2 regions of the Arthrobacter sp. sptzw42 genome follow, and region 2 is predicted to be linked to the other one. Evidence: riboswitches for the same ligand, from Rfam matches in the RefSeq annotation. Region 2 holds a riboswitch; the other holds the start of a gene.
What was found. Region 2 has a riboswitch for glycine ahead of gcvP (aminomethyl-transferring glycine dehydrogenase). Riboswitches for the same ligand answer to the same signal wherever they lie in the genome.
Positions count from the first base shown of each region.

Region 1: another riboswitch for glycine. It lies ahead of gcvP (aminomethyl-transferring glycine dehydrogenase); the one in region 2 lies ahead of gcvP (aminomethyl-transferring glycine dehydrogenase).

Region 1 is NZ_JBNHEX010000012.1:87,395-90,796, reverse strand. Features, by position in the region: gene AC5RT4_RS14565 (MFS transporter) at 1-262, opposite strand, end outside; gene AC5RT4_RS14560 (TetR/AcrR family transcriptional regulator) at 328-867, shown strand; glycine riboswitch at 957-1,055, shown strand; gene gcvP (aminomethyl-transferring glycine dehydrogenase) at 1,235-3,402, shown strand, end outside.
Region 2 is NZ_JBNHEX010000003.1:327,399-330,800, reverse strand. Features, by position in the region: gene gcvP (aminomethyl-transferring glycine dehydrogenase) at 1-1,900, opposite strand, end outside; glycine riboswitch at 1,953-2,059, opposite strand; glycine riboswitch at 2,061-2,158, opposite strand; gene AC5RT4_RS05570 (DoxX family protein) at 2,357-2,920, opposite strand; gene AC5RT4_RS05565 (dihydrolipoyl dehydrogenase family protein) at 3,169-3,402, shown strand, end outside.

The DNA of each region.
Region 1 (3,402 bases), on a different contig from region 2:
GGCTTCCCATTACCACCAGCAGCCCGGCCAGCACCAGCGGGTAGGCGTCCACAATCCATAGGAGTTCCACTCCCGTGGTGCCCAGCGCACTGGCTATGGCGGGCAGCGCGAAGGTCAGCGCCGTATTGTCCACGGCAACCAAAAGAACCGGAAACATCAGGAGGGCCAGTGCGAGCCAATCGCGGCTGCCGCCGTTCGCAGAACCGGCGCGCCGCACGGTGGTGGCGGTGATGTTCGATGGGGAAGCAGGGGAAGACATCATCCTGGAACTATACCGTCCGGACGGTACAGTTAAGAAACCGGCCGCGACAATGCATGATGGAAGCCATGCCCCGAAAACCTGTAGCGCGAGACGCTGTCCTGGACGCCTTCGAAGAACTCCTGATTGACGTGGGCGAAAGGGCAGCCACCTTGGAGGCGGTGGCCAAGCGGGCCGGTGTTTCCAAAGGCGGCCTGCTGTACCACTTTCCCAACAAGGACGCCCTGATCACCGCCACCCTGGAACGGCTGGACCGGCTCGCAGGGGAAGATTTCGCTGTCATGGCGGCCGCGCCGGAGGGGGCGGCGGCGTACTTCATCCGGTCCTCGCTCTGGTCTGACACCCCTATGGACCGTTCCTTTGTGGCCGCAACGCGCCTGGCTGAGGTAGCCCATGAAGATGCCCGGCGCCGCTTTGCCGCCATCCAGCAGCAATGGCTGGACCTCATCGGCAAGGACGTTGGCGCGCCGATGGCAAAAGCAGTGCTGTACATGGGGGACGGGCTGTACTTCAACGCCATGTGGGAAAGCGGGCCATCGGGAAACCCCGCTGACAGGCAGGCGGAGGTGGACGAACTCCTTGCCGCCGTCCACCGGCTGAGGGGTTAGCCGGTATTTGCTCCTGCGCCCGGGGCGTAGGAGAATTGGCCATGTGCGGGCCGTGACCGGCCGCAAGAAAAAACAAAATGAATAGCCTTTGATCTGCGGCGGGAGAGTTCTGCCGGAAGGTACTGGCAGGCGCCGTAGGAGCAATACCTCCCCAGGAATCTCACAGGCCCATGTACCGCCGCGGCGAGGCAACTCTGGAAAGCAGCAGGCTGTCCGCAGAGGCATCCGGAATTTGGATACCAGGACTGCTGTGCTCACCGACGGTGCAAGCGGGCAGGCGGAAGCCGGCGTCGCGGAAACTCTCAGGTCCAATACAGAGCGGGGAGGGACCCGAATCGATGCGGCATACCCTGACGCCGCCATAACCATGGAGTTCCTCGTGACTGTATCCTCGGCCTCCGCCACTGCCGCCACCGCAGGCCACGCTTCTTCAGCTGCGGCCGCCGCTTTCGTTGACCGGCACATCGGCGCCCGCCGGGAAGACGACGTCGCCACCATGCTCAAGGCCATTGGCTACGACACCGTGGACGCGCTGGTTGACACCGCCGTCCCCAAGGACATCCGGCAGGACACTGCACTGGAACTGGCAGGCGCGCTCAGCGAGGTGGAGGCGCTGGCTGAACTGCGAAGGCTCGCAGCCAAAAACAAGACCGCCGTGCAGATGATCGGCCAGGGGTACTACGACACCGTGACGCCCCCGGTGATCCGCCGCAACATCCTTGAGGGCCCGGCCTGGTACACCGCCTACACCCCCTACCAGCCCGAGATTTCCCAGGGCCGCCTGGAGGCGCTGCTGAACTTCCAGACCATGGTCCAGGACCTGGTGGGCCTGCCGATCGCGAACGCTTCCCTGCTGGACGAAGCAACCGCGGTGGCCGAGGCCGTCCTGATGATGCGCAGGGCAAATAAGAATACAGAAGCCCGCGACGGCAAGACGGTGTTGGATGCCGACTGCCTGCCGCAGACCATCGCCATCGTCAGGGGCCGCGCCGAGGCGCTGGGTTTTGAGGTTGAGGTCGCAGACCTCTCCAAGGGCCTGCCCGACGGCGTCATCAACGGTGTGGTGCTCCAGCAGCCCGGTGCTTCCGGCCGGGTCTTCGACCACACCGCCGTGATCGCCGACGCCAAGGAGCGCGGTGCCCTGGTGACAGTGGCGGCCGACCTGCTCGCCCTGACCCTCATCACGCCTCCGGGGGAGCAGGGCGCGGACATCGCCGTCGGCTCTGCCCAGCGCTTCGGCGTCCCGCTGTTCTACGGCGGACCGCACGCCGCCTACATGGCCGTGCAGAAAGGCCTGGAGCGTTCCATGCCCGGCCGCCTGGTGGGTGTTTCCAAGGATTCCGCCGGGGTTCCTGCCTACCGCCTGGCCCTGCAGACCCGCGAGCAGCATATCCGCCGCGAGAAGGCCACCTCCAACATCTGCACCGCCCAGGCGCTGCTGGCCATTGTGGCCTCGATGTACGCCGTCTACCACGGCCCGGAGGGACTGAAGGCGATCGCCCGGTCCGCCCACGCGCACGCCAGGATCCTCGCCGCTTCCCTTGAAGGCGCCGGCTTTGAGGTGCTGCACAGGAGCTTCTTCGACACCGTCACCGTCTCCGCGCCCGGCAAGGCTGCGGGCATCGTGGCTGCCGCCGAGGCCAAGGGCATCAACCTGCGCAGTATCGACGCGGACACGGTGGGCTTCTCCACCGATGAGACCACGACGCCGGATGTCGTCGACGGCGTCCTGGCCGCCTTCGGTGCCCCGCCGGCAGAGGTGACAGGAGCGTTTGTCCTGGACGCCGCCGTCGAGCGCTCCTCGGACTTCCTGCAGCATCCGGTGTTCAACACCTACCGCTCGGAGACGCAGCTGCTGCGTTACATCCGGAAGCTTTCAGACCGGGACCTGGCGCTGGACCGCACCATGATCCCGCTGGGCTCCTGCACCATGAAGCTGAACGCCACGGCCGAGATGGAAGCTATCTCCTGGCCGGAGTTCGCCTCCATCCACCCCTTTGCCCCGGACTCGCAGACCGAGGGCTGGCGTGAGCTGATATCCGGGCTCGAAGCGGATCTTGCGGAGATCACCGGATACGACCAGGTGTCCATCCAGCCGAACGCCGGCTCCCAGGGTGAGCTCGCGGGCCTGCTTGCCATCCGTGGCTACCACCACTCCCGTGGGGACCAGCAACGGAACGTCTGCCTGATCCCGGCGTCGGCCCACGGCACGAACGCGGCCTCCGCCGTCCTCGCGGGCATGAAGGTGGTGGTGGTCGCCACCGCGGCCGACGGCACCATTGACCACGCCGATCTGTACGCCAAGATCGAGGCCAACAAGGACGGGCTGTCCTGCATCATGATCACCTACCCGTCCACCCACGGTGTGTACGACGCCGACGTGCGCGAGGTCTGCGACGCCGTCCACGCCGCGGGCGGCCAGGTGTACGTCGACGGTGCCAACCTGAACGCTTTGGTTGGCCTCGCACAGCCGGGCAAGTTCGGCGGCGACGTCTCCCACCTGAACCTGCACAAGACCTTTTGCATCCCGCACGG
Region 2 (3,402 bases):
CCCTGTGGGCCTCAATCTTGGCTTCCAGGTCGGCGTGGTCGATGGTGCCGTCGGCTGCGGTGGCCACCACAACCACCTTCATGCCGGCGAGGACGGCGGACGCGGCGTTGGTGCCGTGGGCGGACGCCGGGATCAGGCAGACATTGCGCTGGGCCTCGCCGCGGGAGTGGTGGTAGCCGCGGATCGCCAGCAAGCCCGCGAGCTCACCCTGGGAGCCGGCGTTCGGCTGGATGGACACCTGGTCGTACCCGGTGATCTCCGCAAGATCCGCTTCAAGCCCGGAAATCAGCTCACGCCAGCCCTCGGTCTGGGAATCCGGAGCGAACGGGTGGATGGAGGCGAACTCCGGCCAGGAGATAGCTTCCATCTCGGCCGTGGCGTTCAGCTTCATGGTGCAGGAGCCCAGCGGGATCATGGTGCGGTCCAGTGCCAGGTCCCGGTCCGAAAGACGGCGGATGTAACGCAACAGCTGTGTTTCGGAGCGGTGGGTGTTGAACACCGGGTGCTGCAGGTAGGTGGAGGTGCGCAGCACCGGTTCGGGCAGTTCGAACCCGGACGCCTCCACAACCGGACCGGCGCCAAAGGCGACAACAACCGCGGAGAGGACCTCCGGCGTCGTGGTTTCATCGACTGACACGCCAACTGTGTCCGCATCGATGAGGCGCAGGTTGATGCCGCGGGCTTCGGCGGCAGTGATCACTTTGGCGGCCTTGCCGGGCACGCGGACGGTGACGGTGTCGAAGAAGGTGTCGGACACCAGTTCGCGGCCGGCAATCTTCAGCGTGGTGGCCAGGGCGCGGGCGTTGTTGTGGACGGTTTCGGCGATGGCCTTCAGGCCGTCGGGGCCGTGGTAGACGGCGTAGAACGACGAAACGATAGCCAGAAGCGCCTGCGCGGTGCAGATGTTGGAGGTGGCCTTCTCGCGGCGGATGTGCTGCTCGCGGGTCTGAAGGGCCAGGCGGTAGGCGGGGACACCGGCGTCGTCCTTGGACACACCGACAATGCGGCCCGGAAGGGTGCGCTCCATGCCCTGGCGGACGGCCATGTAGGCGGCGTGCGGGCCGCCGAAGAACAGCGGGACACCCAGGCGCTGGGTGGAGCCGACGGCGATGTCCGCGCCCTGCTCGCCCGGCGGGGTGATGAGGGTGAGGGCCAGGAGGTCGGCGGCGACGGTGACCAGCGCGCCGCGGTCTTTCGCCTCGGCGATGACGGCGGACTGGTCCCAGACGCGGCCGGAGACGCCGGGCTGCTGGAGGACCAGGCCGTTGATGTCGCCGTCGGGCAGGCCGTCCGCGAGATCGGCGATTTCCACTTCGAACCCGAGGGCCTCCGCGCGGCCCAGCACAATGGCGATGGTCTGCGGGAGGAGGTCGGCGTCCAGGACGGTCTTGCCGTCCTTGGCCGTCTTGGACTTGTTGGCCCTACGCATCAGGAGGACTGCTTCGGCCACGGCGGTGGCTTCGTCGAGGAGGGAGGCGTTGGCCACCGGGAGTGCGGTGAGGTCCTGGACCATGGTCTGGAAGTTCAGCAGCGCCTCGAGCCGGCCCTGGGAGATCTCGGGCTGGTACGGCGTGTAGGCGGTGTACCAGGCGGGTGCTTCGAGGATGTTGCGGCGGATCACCGGCGGGGTCACGGTGTCGTAGTAGCCCTGGCCGATCATCTGCACGGCCATCTTGTTCTTGCCCGCAAGCTTGCGGAGCTCGGCGAGGACCTGGACTTCGCTCAGGGCGCTTTCGAGGGTGAGCGGCGTGTCCTGGCGGATGGAATCGGGGACCGCACTGTCAACGAGGCCATCAACGCTGTCGTAGCCAACGGCCTTGAGCATGGTGTCGATGTCGGACTGGCGGCGCGCGCCGATATGGCGGTCTGCGAAGGTGGTAGGGGACGAATGAACCGTCATGAGAGGAACTCCATAATTCAGGTGGCGCCTAAGCTCCACGTTGATTCGGGTTCCTCCCCGCTCTGTATCGGACCTGAGAGTTTTGCGTTGCCCTGCGTTTTGCAGAGCGCCACTTGCACCGTCGGTGAGCCCGGTTGCCCGGACTGCTTTCCAGAGTTGCCTTGCCGCGGCGGTACGTGGGCCTGAGAGATTCCTGGGGAGGATTTGCTCCTACGGCGCCTGCAGAACGTACCGGCAGGACTCTCCCGCCGCAGATCATCAGCACATGTCACTGTTCGGTGACACGGCTCACACGTTACCGTGTTAGGGCGCGGGATGCAAAATTACCGTCCGATGGTTCGGGAATTCTGCCCCTTACCCGGCCGCCCATCGCAAGTGGACGACGGCGGGATGTCCCACGCCGTCGACAGTCACGGCGGGATGTGCCCGCCGTCGACAGTCGCGGCGTGCAGTCCCTCAGCCTTCTTCCGGCGCGGTGGCTACAGCCGGCGCCTGCGCGTCGGCTGCCAGGGCTTTGCGCCGGCGGTAAATCTGGATGCCCATGGCTGCGGGGATCACAGCCAGAGCGGTGGCGCGCATCCAGGGCCGGTCCAACACGTGACCGGTTAATGCGTCCAGGGAGAAGGGGCCGGAACCACCGATAGTGAACGCCACTGCCGCCAAACCCAGGACCGCCGGGTACTCCAGGCCGCCCTCAGTGGCAAAAAAGCCGTTCGGCGCGTGAACGCTTGCAGCCACACCCATCGTGGTTGCAGCGGCGGCGCCGGCGGCAGGGGTAGCCAGGCCCAGGGCCAAGGCAACACCTGCTCCAGCTTCACCTACACCGGCGAGGATTGCGCTGGGTTTTGCGGGACGGAAACCCATGGCGTGCATGCCCTTGCTGGTACCTTCGAGCCCTCCCCCGCCGAACCACCCAAAGAGTTTTTGGGATCCGTGGGCAATAAGAACACCTCCAAGCGCAACCCTGAAAAGGCTTTGCGCCGCGGCTGCTGCCTCAGGACTGGTTGTTACGTGGCTCATCAGACTCCTCCTTGGGTTGGCTGTGCCGGTGCTGTACCTTGCCATTTTGACGTAGAAAGCCACCACTGCACCCCTTCAATTTCCTGCGAAGAAGTTCCTGCTCCTTGGAGTGCGTTCTTCTGCCGAGCACGTAACCCGCGCAGAAGGCCAGGACAAGCAGCCCGACGACGGCGAGCGCCAGGCTGATCTACGTTCCCCCTGACGAAGTGCGTGCCGCATGGGGCAGGATGGGTGCCAAGGGAGGCGTTATGGATTTTGATGTCCTGGTAGTCGGAGCCGGACCGGCGGGCATGGCTGCCGCAACACGGGCAGCGGAGCTGGGTGCACGTACCGCCGTTGTTGAGCGTGCCCGGCTGGGCGGCACCTGCGTGAACTCAGGTTGCGTGCCCACGCGGGTGCTGGCGAAGACTGCGCGGTTGTACAGGGAAGTGCGCACCGCCCGGGACTACGGAATTGTGGTCCACGAGCCTGCGGTGGACTGG